2 regions of the Bradyrhizobium sp. HKCCYLR20261 genome follow, and region 2 is predicted to be linked to the other one. Evidence: predicted binding sites of a transcription regulator. Region 2 holds the regulator's gene; the other holds the start of a gene.

Region 1 (5,825 bases), on a different contig from region 2:
AGGAACTCCGATATGATGGCTTCGGTTCCAGGACCCGCCAGCGTGCTTGCGATGAGGCGCCGGCTGCGGGAGCCAGTTTCACCTTGGAACCCGCAGATCACATGACCCGCTCGCAACCCAGCGTGCCCGAGCTCTATCAGCATGTGCTGGTCGTCGAGGACGACCCGATCATTGCGCTCGGCTTGGAAGACACCATCACTGATCTCGGTGTGGCCGAGGTCAGGATCGCGGCGAACGTCGCCACGGCGCTCGCCATGATCGAGGAGCGGGCGCCGGAGTTCGCGCTGCTCGATGTCGGCCTGGTGCGCGAAAAGAGCTTTGCAATCGCCGAGCGTCTCAGCACGCTCGGCATCCCCTTCGCATTTTCGACCGGCTACGGCGCCGACGGCGTGCCCACAGCGTTTTCCGACCGGCCGCGCTTGCCGAAGCCCTGCCCGACCGATGCCCTGGAGGTCGTGCTGCGGCGACGCGATTAGTCGTCGCCGCAGCGAAACGCCGTCAGCCCAGTTTCGGATCGAGCGTGGTCGACCACAGCGCGACGTCGGCGCGGTCGCGCAGGGTCACGGTCATCTGGCCGCTCGCCCCGTCGATCTTGACGTGACCGAAGAACTGCATGCCGGCCGACGGCGGCAGGTTCTGCTTGTCGAGACCGGGCGCCTTGATGAAGCGCACCTCGGGGCCGAAGGTGTTGTCGAGCTCGTTCGGACCGAACGTGCCGGCATGCAGCGGACCCGAGACGAACTCCCAGAACGGCTCGAAGTCCTGGAATTGCGCCTTGTTGGGATCGTAGTAGTGCGCGGCGGCGTAGTGCACGTCGGCCGTCAGCCATACGGTATTCTGGATCGGCGCCGTCTTGATGAAGCGCAGGATCTCGGCGATCTCCAGCTCGCGGCCGCGCGCCGGACCGTCGCCCTGCGCGATCGCCTCGGAGCCCTTTTTGTTGGCCGCGTCATCATAGACGATCAGGCTGAGCGGCATGTCGGAGGCGATCACCTTCCAGGTCGCGCGCGAATTCAGCAGCGCCCGCTTCAGCCAGCGCATCTGCTCCGGCCCGATGAAGTAGGACGACGGGCCATAGCTGTCCTCGAGGTTCGGACCGTTGGCGCCGCGATAGCTGCGCTCGTCGAGCACGAACACATCGAGATGCGGGCCGTAATTGATCGTGCGATACACTCGGCCCGGCTCAACGATGCTCTCGCGCATCGGATACATTTCGTGGAAGGCCCGCGCGGCGCGCGCCGCGAGCAGCTGGATTTTGCGCTCCTTGTAGGCCGCCGGCAGGTCCTTGGAGGCCGACCAGTTGTTGGTCACCTCGTGATCGTCCCATTGCACGAAGATGGGCACCTCGGCATTGAAGGCCCGCACGTTCTCGTCGAGGAAATTGTACTTGTGAGCGGCCCGGAATTCGTCGAGCGTCTCGGCGACCTTGGCCTTCTCCTCCACGGTGAGGTTCTTCCAGACCTTGTTGTCCGGCAGCTTGACTTCGGACTTGATCGGACCATCGGCATAGATGGTGTCGCCGGAATGCAGGAAGAAATCCGGACGATGCTTCTTCATCGTCGCGAAGGTGAACATGCCGCCATCGTCGGGATTGATGCCCCAGCCCTGGCCGGCGACGTCGCCGCCCCAGACGAACGACACGTCGCGCTTGTTGCCTGGCGCGGTGCGGAAGCGGCCGACCACCGGCTCGCTCTCGACGGCGGTGTGGGAGAGGTCGCGGAATTTGACGCGGTAGAAGATGTCCTGGCCGCTCGGCAGATTGTCGATCAGCATCTTGGCGGTGAAGTCGCTCTCCGGCAGCACCGCGATCGGCGGCAGCGCGCGGGCGTCCTTGAACGATTCGGTGGTCGCGACCTCGACCAGCATCTGCGACGGCCGGTCGGCACGCGCCCACACCACGCCGCCGTCCATGCTGACATCGCCGGACTGCACGCCATGGGTGATCTGCGGCCGGTCGGCCGCGCGGCTGAGATAGGGGGTCGCGAGCGTCGTGACGCCGGCGGCAGCGGCCGTCGAGAGGAAGCGGCGGCGCGACAGACGAAGCGACGGCGGGCGGACAAGATGAGCGGTCATGGGAATCTCCTGATCGGCTCGCGCGCGAAAGAGGACGCGCAGCGCCATGGCCGGCAGACCTAGGAAAGATTGATGACGCTGCAATTACACGGCTGGTCGAGACGCACGCGGCAGGCGCGGCGCCGGCTCACGTCCCGGCGGCGCGGAGCTGAGCGCTGGTCCGCTGCAGGTTGGCCGGCATGCTCATCAGGATCAGCTTGCGGTCGGCCACCGCGTTGTGGAACTGCTCGAGCGCGATGTTGAACGCGGTCAGCGCGGCGTGCTCGATCGCGCCGTCCTCGAAGCAGGTCAGCGTGTTGCGCAGGATCTCGTCGGCCTCGGCCTGGAGCTGGTCGAGCTCCTCGGTCGAATCGCTCTTGCGCGCGATCGTGATCATCTCCAGCAGCCGGTCGCGCAGCGAGGTGTTGATGGTGCGCTCGTCGCGCTTGAGATAGCCCGCGAACCAGGCGCCGGCCGAGCCCATCGCAGACAGCGCCATCAAGCTCCACCAGATGTAGTCGCTGTAGCGGTCGAGGAAGGTCTTCTCCTCGCCGTCGACGAATGCGGCGGCACCGGGATGAGCGGGAATCGCGGCGTCCTTGTCGGTGTCGGGCGTTTCGATCTTGGCGGTGAGCGGGAATTCCGACAGCAGCTGCTGGCGGGCCGAGAACAACTGATGCGTAAAGGCCGAGACGGTGGAATCGGCGAGACCCTTGCGGGCAACAATGTGGTGGTTGAAGCTGATCGTCTTGACTTCGTCTTCCGGACGGTCAGGCGAGCCGCCGAACGCGCCCGAGGGAATCTCGGCGGCCTCGTACTCCGGATGGTTCTGCGCGATGGCCTCGGCCGAATCGATCGCCAGGAAGGTCGGCGTGCCGCCGTCCTTGGTGGCGGCCGCGATCGCATCGGCGGTGATCTTGCTGTTGATCGGCCCGGCGGCGAGATAGACGTCCGCCTTCTGGTTACGGACGGCTTCGGCGGCCTCGGTGATCGGGAATTGCACGATCTCGACCTTGCCGGCATCGACGCCATACTGGTGCAGGATCACCTTCAGCAAGTTGGCGTTGGCCGGGGTGCGGCCGATGATGCCGACCTTGTGGCCGGCGAGCTGGGAAATCTTGGTGATCTTGGCGCCGCTCTTGCGGCCCTTGCCCTTGCCGGCCGGCGGCACCCAGAGCACGGCCACGTTCTTGCGCAGGGTGGCGACGGCCTGCGCGTTCTTCGGCACCTCGAGATCGCCGCGCACGATCGCGAGGTCGACCTTGCCGGCAGCCAGCGCCTGCGCACTCTCGCCGGCGCCTTCCGTCGGTACCGGGCGGAGCCGGACATAGGCGTGGTTCTGCGAGAACGCCTGGGTGAGGGCCTGGACGACCTTGAGATCGTCACTGTTCGGCGGACCGACGGCGATCTTGAGCACGACCGGCCGCATGGCAAAATAGTACGCACCCGCCAGAGCGCCGACGATCGCGAGGATCCCGGCGATGACGATGAACACGGCAGGGCGCATCTGGGAGCGCTGTGCTGGCGTGGTCTGGGTGTCTGCCAGGTCCGTTCCTCCGGTCACCTCGAGCCGGGGAACGACGCCAGGGGCGGCTTCGTCCGGCCTCGACCTCCGATAATGCCGAACTGTAGCAAATTTCTTGTCCGCCCGGGGTGACATCTGCGTCATGGTTACCGTGGCACGAGTGCTCGGGCAGACAACCATGGCGAGACGGCGATCCGGCGGCGCTGCTGTGACAAGGCTCTGACGGGGAAGCGGTTTCCAGTCACCGGCCCGAGAGGATCGGGGCGCGTGATCCGGACCGGCGCGATGACCGTAGAGATCCGGACGGATCGATCTGTGCGAGGAAGAGGACGAGAGGAGGACATCAAGATGGCCCAACCACTTTCAGGGGACGCACGCGCCCATGCCTTGCGCGAGCTTTCCGGCTGGTCCGAGCTGAACGGCCGCGACGCCATCACCCGCACCTTCACCTTCAAGGACTTCAACGCGGCATTCGGCTTCATGACGCGGGTCGCATTGATCGCCGAGAAGCAGGACCATCATCCCGAATGGCGCAACGTCTACCGCACGGTCGAGGTGGTGCTTGCCACCCACGACGCCGGAGGCGTGACCGCCCGCGACATCGCGCTTGCCACCGCAATGAACGCGATCGCAAGCGAGATCGGCGACTGACCGAGATCGCTGCCCAGCGACGTCTTGCAGCAGAGGTCGTCATCCCCACATGTCGGCTCGACGGCTGCGCCACCGCGCAGCCTCGGAACCGGAGATCGGACATGGTGTCGGATTCGGCCGACTACAGCGTCGGCTTCGAGCCGGCGGAGCGGCTGGCGCAGGATCGCGAGACGCTTCGCCGTCGTTTCTGGGTGAAGTTCAAGAAGGTCGTCGCGCGGCTCCCGTTCGCCGAGGAGCTGCTCGCGGCCTACTACTGCGCTTTCGACAAGGAGACGCCGCGGCACGTGCAGGTGTCCCTGCTCGGCGCGATCGCCTACTTCGTGCTGCCGTTCGACTTCGTTCCGGACGTGCTGCCGATCCTCGGCTTCACCGACGACGCGGCAGTTCTCGCCACGGCGATCCGCATGGTGACCTCGAACATCACGCCCGATCATCATGCCGCCGCCCGCGCCATGCTCGCGCGACTCGCATCGGACAGGTCCGCGAAAGATTCGGCGGATGACGATCATCGCGACTGAGGGTGGCCACGTCAGGCGGCATGCCCAGGAGACCAAAAGCCCCGCTCGGACATCCGAGCGGGGCTTTTCAGTTCATGCCGACAGAGCCGAGGGGTGCCCGGCGGGCGGTCTCGTCAGCGGCCGCGCGCCTGGGCGCGGGCGCTGCCGGTCTTCTCGGCCTCCCAGGCCTGGTACTGCTTGAACAATGCTTCGCGATCGGCCTCGCTCGGCAGCGCCTTGCCGGCGTTGCTCTGCTTCAGGAAGTCGTCGAACCGATCGCGCTGCGCGCCCTCCATCGCGTGGCTCTCCAGCCATTTGCTGGCGGCGGGCAGGCGCTGCCAGCCGGCGAGCGGCGCCGACAGCGACACTTCCTTCCACTTCGGATGGAAGGGCGGGTTCTGGAACGCCGGGAATTTGGTGAAGAACGCATCGACGAAGGTCGCGAGCTTGCGGTAGCGGTCGGTGTTCGGCGCCCAATTATAGGCGGCAAGCACCGCGGGCACCGCGATCGTATCCACCTTCTCACCCTCGGCGATCAGGTTCGGATAGTCCTTCGCCGTCAGCGTCGCCGGCAGATAGTCGGTCTGCAGCGGGCGGTCGTAGTCGACATTGACGAGGTGGAAGCGGCCGTCGTTCACGAAATTGCTGACCGACTTGTAGGGCTTGCCGCCGACGACGATGACCGCATCGAGCTCGCCGCGCTTCAGCTTCTCCATCGCGATGCGCTGCTCGATATAGGCGAAATTCGCGCGCAGGCCGAGGCGCTCGAACACGGTGAGCGCGGTGACGAAGGTGCCGCCATTGGGCAGGTCGACGCTGACGCGGCGGCCTTCGAGGTCGCGCAAGGTGCGGACCGCGCGCGGCGCGATCACCTGCATCTCCTCATTGTATAGCTTGGTGACGTAGGTGAACTGCCGCTTGATGTCCTTAGCGAACCCCTTGCGCTCGAGATAGTCGAGCGTGTCGGCGCGGACCACGCCGAGATCGACACCCTGCAGGAACAGGATGTCAGCGACGCTCTGCACCGAGCCGCGGCCGACAATTGGCAGCACGCGCAGGCTGTTGCCGTCGTCGAGCAGCGAGGCGAGGTCGGCGCCGAA
Region 2 (5,825 bases):
CATTCGGCGCTGGGACCACGCCCATCGCTTGACGCAATGCAGCCGCCGCCGCGATCGACTGCGACACCGAGCAGATGCCGCAGATGCGCGGCGCTATCACGAGCGCGTCCAGCGGCGGACGTCCCTCCAGGATCTGCTCGAAGCCGCGGTAGAGCGGCGCCGTCACTTCGGCGCGCGCGACGCGGCCGCTGTCGATATCCAGGCGGACTTCGAGATCGCCCTCGACGCGGTTGAACGGGCCGACCGTAATCCGCGTCATGAGCTGCGCTTGTCGCCGGACCGGCTCGGCGGCACGACGACGTGATCGGCAGTCGCATTCACGCGTACGCGACGCGGGGTCGCCGATTTCGACAGCGCCGCCAGCGCGACGAACCAGGCCTTGGGCATGTCGGTGGGGAGGCCCACAGGAATGCCGGCGAGCTTCGCCGTCTGCAGATAGTTCTGCGTGGTCTCGAAGCCCGGCGAGGTGCAGGCAATGCAGGCATAGCCGCCCTTGGTGCAGGAGCCACCGCCGTTCCAGGAGCGCTGGTTGCAGTCGCCGACGGCTTGCGTCGCGCGGCAGCCCAGATGCTCCATCAGGCAGCCGCGCTCCGACATGGTTTCCGCGCTCGCCTTGAACTCATAGAACTCGTTGCGCGAGCAGCCATGATGCGCGAGGTGGTTGGCGATGAAGGTCGGGCGCCCCACGGCGTCGAGCCCATCGCTCGTCAGGTCGCCAGAGGTGAGCGCGAGCAGACTTTCCATCACCCAGCCGGGATGCGGTGCGCATCCGGCGACATTGATCACCGGCAGCCCGCGCTTCGAGCGGAAGCCGGAGCCGAGCGCACCGCCGGCATCGCTGCCCTCGAACTGCAGCCCGACGGCGTCGGTCGGATTGCTCCCGGCCGCGGGAATGCCGCCATAGGCCGCACAGCTTCCAACCGCGACGACGTAGTCGGCAAGCGGGGCGAGATCGAGCAGCCAGTGATAGATCGAGCGGTTGGTGCCGGCGAGCATGTTGAAGCGACCGCTGAGATGCGGTCCGCGCGCGACCGAGCCTTCGAGCACCAGCAGATCGAGCCGCTCGCGGCCGTCACGGATCGCGTCGAGCAGCTCGACGACCTCGTCGCCGGTCTCCTCGCTGACAGAAGGGTGCCAGATCAGGTCGATGCCGGATTGGCGCAGCTCGTCGAACCAGCCGGAGGCGCCGCTTTCCAGGATCGACATCGTGCAGCCGCCGCAGCTCGCGCCCTGCAGCCACAGCATCCTGGTCATTCCCTCCGCGCCGGCCATCGTGAGGTCCTGCCCTCAGCACAGCTTCATGCTGTCGTGTTTGGTATCTCCCCGGGGTTTAGCGTCCCCGCACGAAGGGTGGCAAGCGCCGCGTCGGCCTCGGAACCGCGCGGGCGGCGGTTGAAGAATACGGCGCCGGCCCAGATCAGTCCGAACAGGACGACCGCGACGATCCCCAGGTCGGCGATTCCGTCACCGAGCGCGCTCGCAACATCGGCCCACGTTCCGGTCAGGCCGAACAGCGGCGCCAGCAGCGTGGCGGCCTCGACGCCGCCGATCACCAGCGCGATCATCACCGACAGCCCGGTGATCACCAGATTGTAGCGTCGCTTGCGGGCGGGATCCGTCAGCGCCCAGCGGTAGGCGCCGACCATCAGCATGCCGTCGGCGGTGTCGACGGTCGCCATCGCCGCGGCGAACAGCGCCGGGAACACCAGGATATGCACCAGGCTCTCGCCGCGGGCCGCTTCGGTCGCCGACAGGCTCAAAAGACCGATCTCGCTGGCGGTGTCGAAGCCAAGGCCGAACAGGAAGCCGAGCGGGAACATATGCCAGGCGCGCGAAACGACCCGCAGCACGGGCCGCAGCAGACGAATCAGGAGGCCGTTGCCGGGGCTCGCGCTGTCCGTCTCGGACCGGGGCGAGCGGCGCCAGAGGTTCACGAACAGGACGAGGTTCGCCAACGCGATCAGCAGCAGGAAGCCTGCCGAGACCGAGGTGCCGATGGCGCCGCCGATCGCGCGGATCGCACTGTCCTCCCGCAACAGATCCGCGCCGGCGACCAGGCTCACGACGATCGTGGCGATCACGACGACGCTCGAATGGCCGAGCGCGAAGTAAAGACCCGCGGCGCGCGGCGCATCGCCGTCCTGCACCAGCTTGCGGACCACATTGTCGATCGCCGCAATATGATCGGCATCGACGGCGTGGCGGAGGCCGAGCAGCCAGGCCAGCAGCGCGGTGCCGACGATGGCCGGACGGTCGGCGTAGAGCGCGAACGCCCAGGCCCAGGCGAGCGCATTGGCGAGCACAAGGCCGGCCAGCAGCATCGCATTGCGACGCCCGACCGGCCGCAGCCAAGCCGGAACGAAACGCGCGGAGCGAGGATGATCAATTGGCAAAATCGTCATACTCGGACAAGAGAGCAAGACCTGCGCCAAAAGGCAAGGCTCGCGCTGCCGCGCCCAAATCACTTGTAAATCAACCCTCGTCGCCCGTGCGGCTGAGGTCCCCGGCATTGCTTTGGCAATCCGCTATCCGGTCACGCACAAACATTGACCAGCCGGTGTCCAACTCTCTTCCTCTTCCTGTCCCTCCCCTCACCGCGCGGATGCGCTCTGCGCGGCGATCTCGCGCCGCACGGCCGCCTCGAACTGGCTGGCGGGCGCGGCAAACATCAGCCGGGTCTCCTCGTGGAACGCCGAGAAGATCCCGACCACCACCGGCTCGCCGCCGATCTCGGCCAGGATCGGCGAGCCCGAATAGCCGAAATTGGCAAGGCAATGCACGGTCAGGAGACGGGCGTCCCTGGTCATGCTTGCGCTACAATTGCGCTGGCCGGTCGGCGAATAGCGCCGCTCCTGGCCATAGCCGATCTCGGAGATGGCGCCGGCCTTGGTCGCAGCCGCGAGCTCATCCCGGCCCACGGACTTCACCGCCACGGGCTTCGAGGGCAGCGCATCCTTCAGGATGATCAACGCCCAGTCGGCTGGCGAGCGGTCCAGCGACCATTTGTCGTGCTGGGTCGGAATGAACTCAGGCGCCACGATCAGCTTGTCGGCGACCGACGAGGCCGCGGGAGTGCCTCTGTTCATGCCAGCGAGGAAATGGACGTTGCCGGGGCTGACCTGCCCGACGCCGTTGAAGACACAATGCGCCGCCGTGAGCACCACGCGCGGCGCCACCAGCGTGCCGGTGCACGAACCTCCCGTGCTGTATTGCGCCACGGTCACGACACCGATCGAGGAGGCCGGCCAGGAGGTGGGATCGACGACGTCGCCGAAGTGCCGGTCGAGACCGAGCAACTGCTCCGCGCGCGGATTGGCAATCCCGGCATCGACCGATTCCGGCTTCGGCCGCCACGCGGCAATGGTGGCCTCGGCCTGGCGCCGCTGCGCTTCGCTGAGCTTCACTCTCTGAATCTCACGGCCGGCCGACCTGACGCCGCTGCGACCGGCCATCACGAGCCAGGCATAACCCTGGATGACGTCCCGGGTCATGACCTCGCCGTCGAGCATCATCAGGCCGAGCATGTATTGCGACTGGGCAAAGCCCTGCGCGGCGGCGCGATTGAACCAGCGGGCGGCTTCGCCGTGATCGCGGGCGGCGCCTTCACCGTTGAAATAGGCGATGCCGAGATAATGCTGGGCGACGGCGAGCCCTTGATCGGCGGCCTTGCGGTACCAGACCAGCGCCTCCGCCTGGTTGCGCGGGGCGCCCAGGCCGAAGGCCTGCATGAATCCGACATTGAACTGCGCGCGCGCATCGCCCTTGGCGGCGAGCGGCTGGAGCCGGCGTAACGCCGCCGCCGGCAGCCCGTTCGAAGCCGCAGCGACGGCGTCCTCGAGCTCGGCGGCCGCGGCATTGCCGGCAGCCACAAGCAACAAGGCCAACAAGATAGCGAGCGTCCTGATCATTGCGTCTGCCGAGGTCCGACCATGATGATGGGAACTCGATCACACAGGATCAAGACGGCAACGGCATGACCGCGCGATCAGGCCTGCTCGCCCGTTAGGCCTGCTCCGACTTGGCGAAGCGATCGTCCAGCGCATAGCCGGCGCCACGCACAGTGCGGATCGGATCCTGCTCGCGGCCGGGATTGAGCAGCTTGCGCAGGCGGCCGATGTGCACGTCCACCGTGCGCTCATCGATATAGATGTCGCGGCCCCAGACGCTGTCGAGCAACTGCTCGCGGCTGAACACGCGGCCGGGATGCTCGAGGAAGAATTCGAGCAGGCGGTATTCGGTCGGGCCGAGATCGATCGGCCGGCCCGAGCGCGCCACGCGGCGCTTCTCACGGTCGAGCTCGATGTCGCCATAGGAAAGCACTGTCGCCAGCCGCTCCGGGCTCGCCCGCCGCAGCAGGCCCTTCACGCGCGCCAGCAGCTCCGGCACCGAGAACGGCTTGACGATGTAGTCGTCGGCGCCGGTCGCAAGCCCCCGCACACGCTCGCTCTCCTCGCCGCGCGCGGTGAGCATGATGATCGGCAGCTGCTTGGTCTCGGACCGCGCCCGCAGCCGCCGGCACAGCTCGATGCCGGACAGGCCCGGCAGCATCCAGTCGAGCACGACCAGATCGGGCACGCGCTCCTTGAGCCGCGTGTCGGCCTCGTCGCCGCGCGCCACGGTCTCGACCTCGTAGCCTTCGGCCTCGAGGTTGTAGCGCAGCAGCGTCGTCAGCGCCTCCTCGTCCTCAACCACCAGAATTCGCGCACCCATGTCGAAATCGTCTTTCTCAGTTACCGGGGATCGTGGTCGCGAAGCTGGTCATGTCGCCCTTCGGGCGCTTGTCCATGATCTGCTGGCCCTCGATCATATAGAACACCGTCTCGGCGATGTTGGTGGCGTGGTCCCCCATCCGCTCGATGTTCTTGGCGCAGAACATCAAATGGATGCAGAACGAGATGTTGCGCGGGTCTTCCATCATGTAGGTCAGGAGCTCGCGGAACAGCGAGGTGCAGATCGCGTCCACCTCCTCGTCGCCCTTCCAGACCGTCATCGCCGCCGGCAGGTCATGCGCCGCATAGGCGTCCAGCACCGTCTTGACCTGCGACTGCACCAGATCAGTCATGTGCTCGAGGCCGCGGATCAGCTTCAGCGGATGGAAGTCGCTCTCCAGCGCGGCGACGCGCTTGCCGATGTTCTTGGCGAGGTCGCCGATGCGCTCCAGATCGGTGGCGACGCGCATCGCGCCGACGATCTCGCGCAAATCCACCGCCATCGGCTGGCGGCGGGCGATCGTCAGCACCGCGCGCTCCTCGATGATGCGCTGCAGCTTGTCGACCTCGGCGTCGGCGGCGACCACCTTCTGGCCGAGCGCCACGTCGCGCCGCACCAGCGCGTCGACGGAATCGACGATCAGCCGCTCGGCGAGGCCGCCCATCTCCGACACCAGCCGGGTCAGGTCCTGCAGATCGCTGTCGAACGCCTTGGCGGTATGTTCACTGGCCATGTTGATCTCCTGAAGAATGCTGTCGGCGTCAGCCGAACCGGCCGGTGATGTAGTCCTGGGTCCGCCGATCGCTCGGCGAGGTGAAGATCTTGCTGGTCTCGTCGAACTCGATCAGCTCGCCGAGATACATGAAGGCGGTCTTGTCGGAGACGCGGGCCGCCTGCTGCATGTTATGGGTGACGATCGCGATCGTATAGTTCTCCGCGAGCTCCTGGATCAGCTCCTCGACCTTGGCGGTCGAGATCGGGTCGAGCGCCGAGCACGGCTCGTCGAACAGGATCACCTCGGGCCGGACGGCGACCGTGCGCGCGATGCACAAGCGCTGCTGCTGGCCGCCGGACAGCGACAGGCCGGAGGCGTTGAGCTTGTCCTTGACCTCGTT

The links. Region 2 encodes PhoB, which activates phosphate uptake and scavenging genes when phosphate is short. Its sites were predicted from a motif close to TGTCATNNANCTGTCAT; they were not measured.
Region 1: the regulator PhoB is predicted to act here: its motif matches at 2,146-2,162, upstream of ACQR1L_RS10545 (alkaline phosphatase D family protein).

The regions. Positions count from the first base shown of each region.
Region 1 is NZ_JBNPUZ010000004.1:98,265-104,089, forward strand. Features, by position in the region: gene ACQR1L_RS10540 (response regulator) at 102-476, shown strand; gene ACQR1L_RS10545 (alkaline phosphatase D family protein) at 499-2,073, opposite strand; gene ACQR1L_RS10550 (TAXI family TRAP transporter solute-binding subunit) at 2,201-3,559, opposite strand; gene ACQR1L_RS10555 (4a-hydroxytetrahydrobiopterin dehydratase) at 3,926-4,228, shown strand; gene ACQR1L_RS10560 (YkvA family protein) at 4,330-4,746, shown strand; gene ACQR1L_RS10565 (TAXI family TRAP transporter solute-binding subunit) at 4,860-5,825, opposite strand, start outside.
Region 2 is NZ_JBNPUZ010000001.1:112,925-118,749, forward strand. Features, by position in the region: gene ACQR1L_RS00525 (nickel-dependent hydrogenase large subunit) at 1-259, opposite strand, end outside; gene ACQR1L_RS00530 (HupU protein) at 256-1,272, opposite strand; gene ACQR1L_RS00535 (HoxN/HupN/NixA family nickel/cobalt transporter) at 1,299-2,321, opposite strand; gene ACQR1L_RS00540 (trypsin-like serine protease) at 2,592-3,908, opposite strand; gene phoB (phosphate regulon transcriptional regulator PhoB) at 4,003-4,710, opposite strand; gene phoU (phosphate signaling complex protein PhoU) at 4,727-5,443, opposite strand; gene pstB (phosphate ABC transporter ATP-binding protein PstB) at 5,472-5,825, opposite strand, start outside.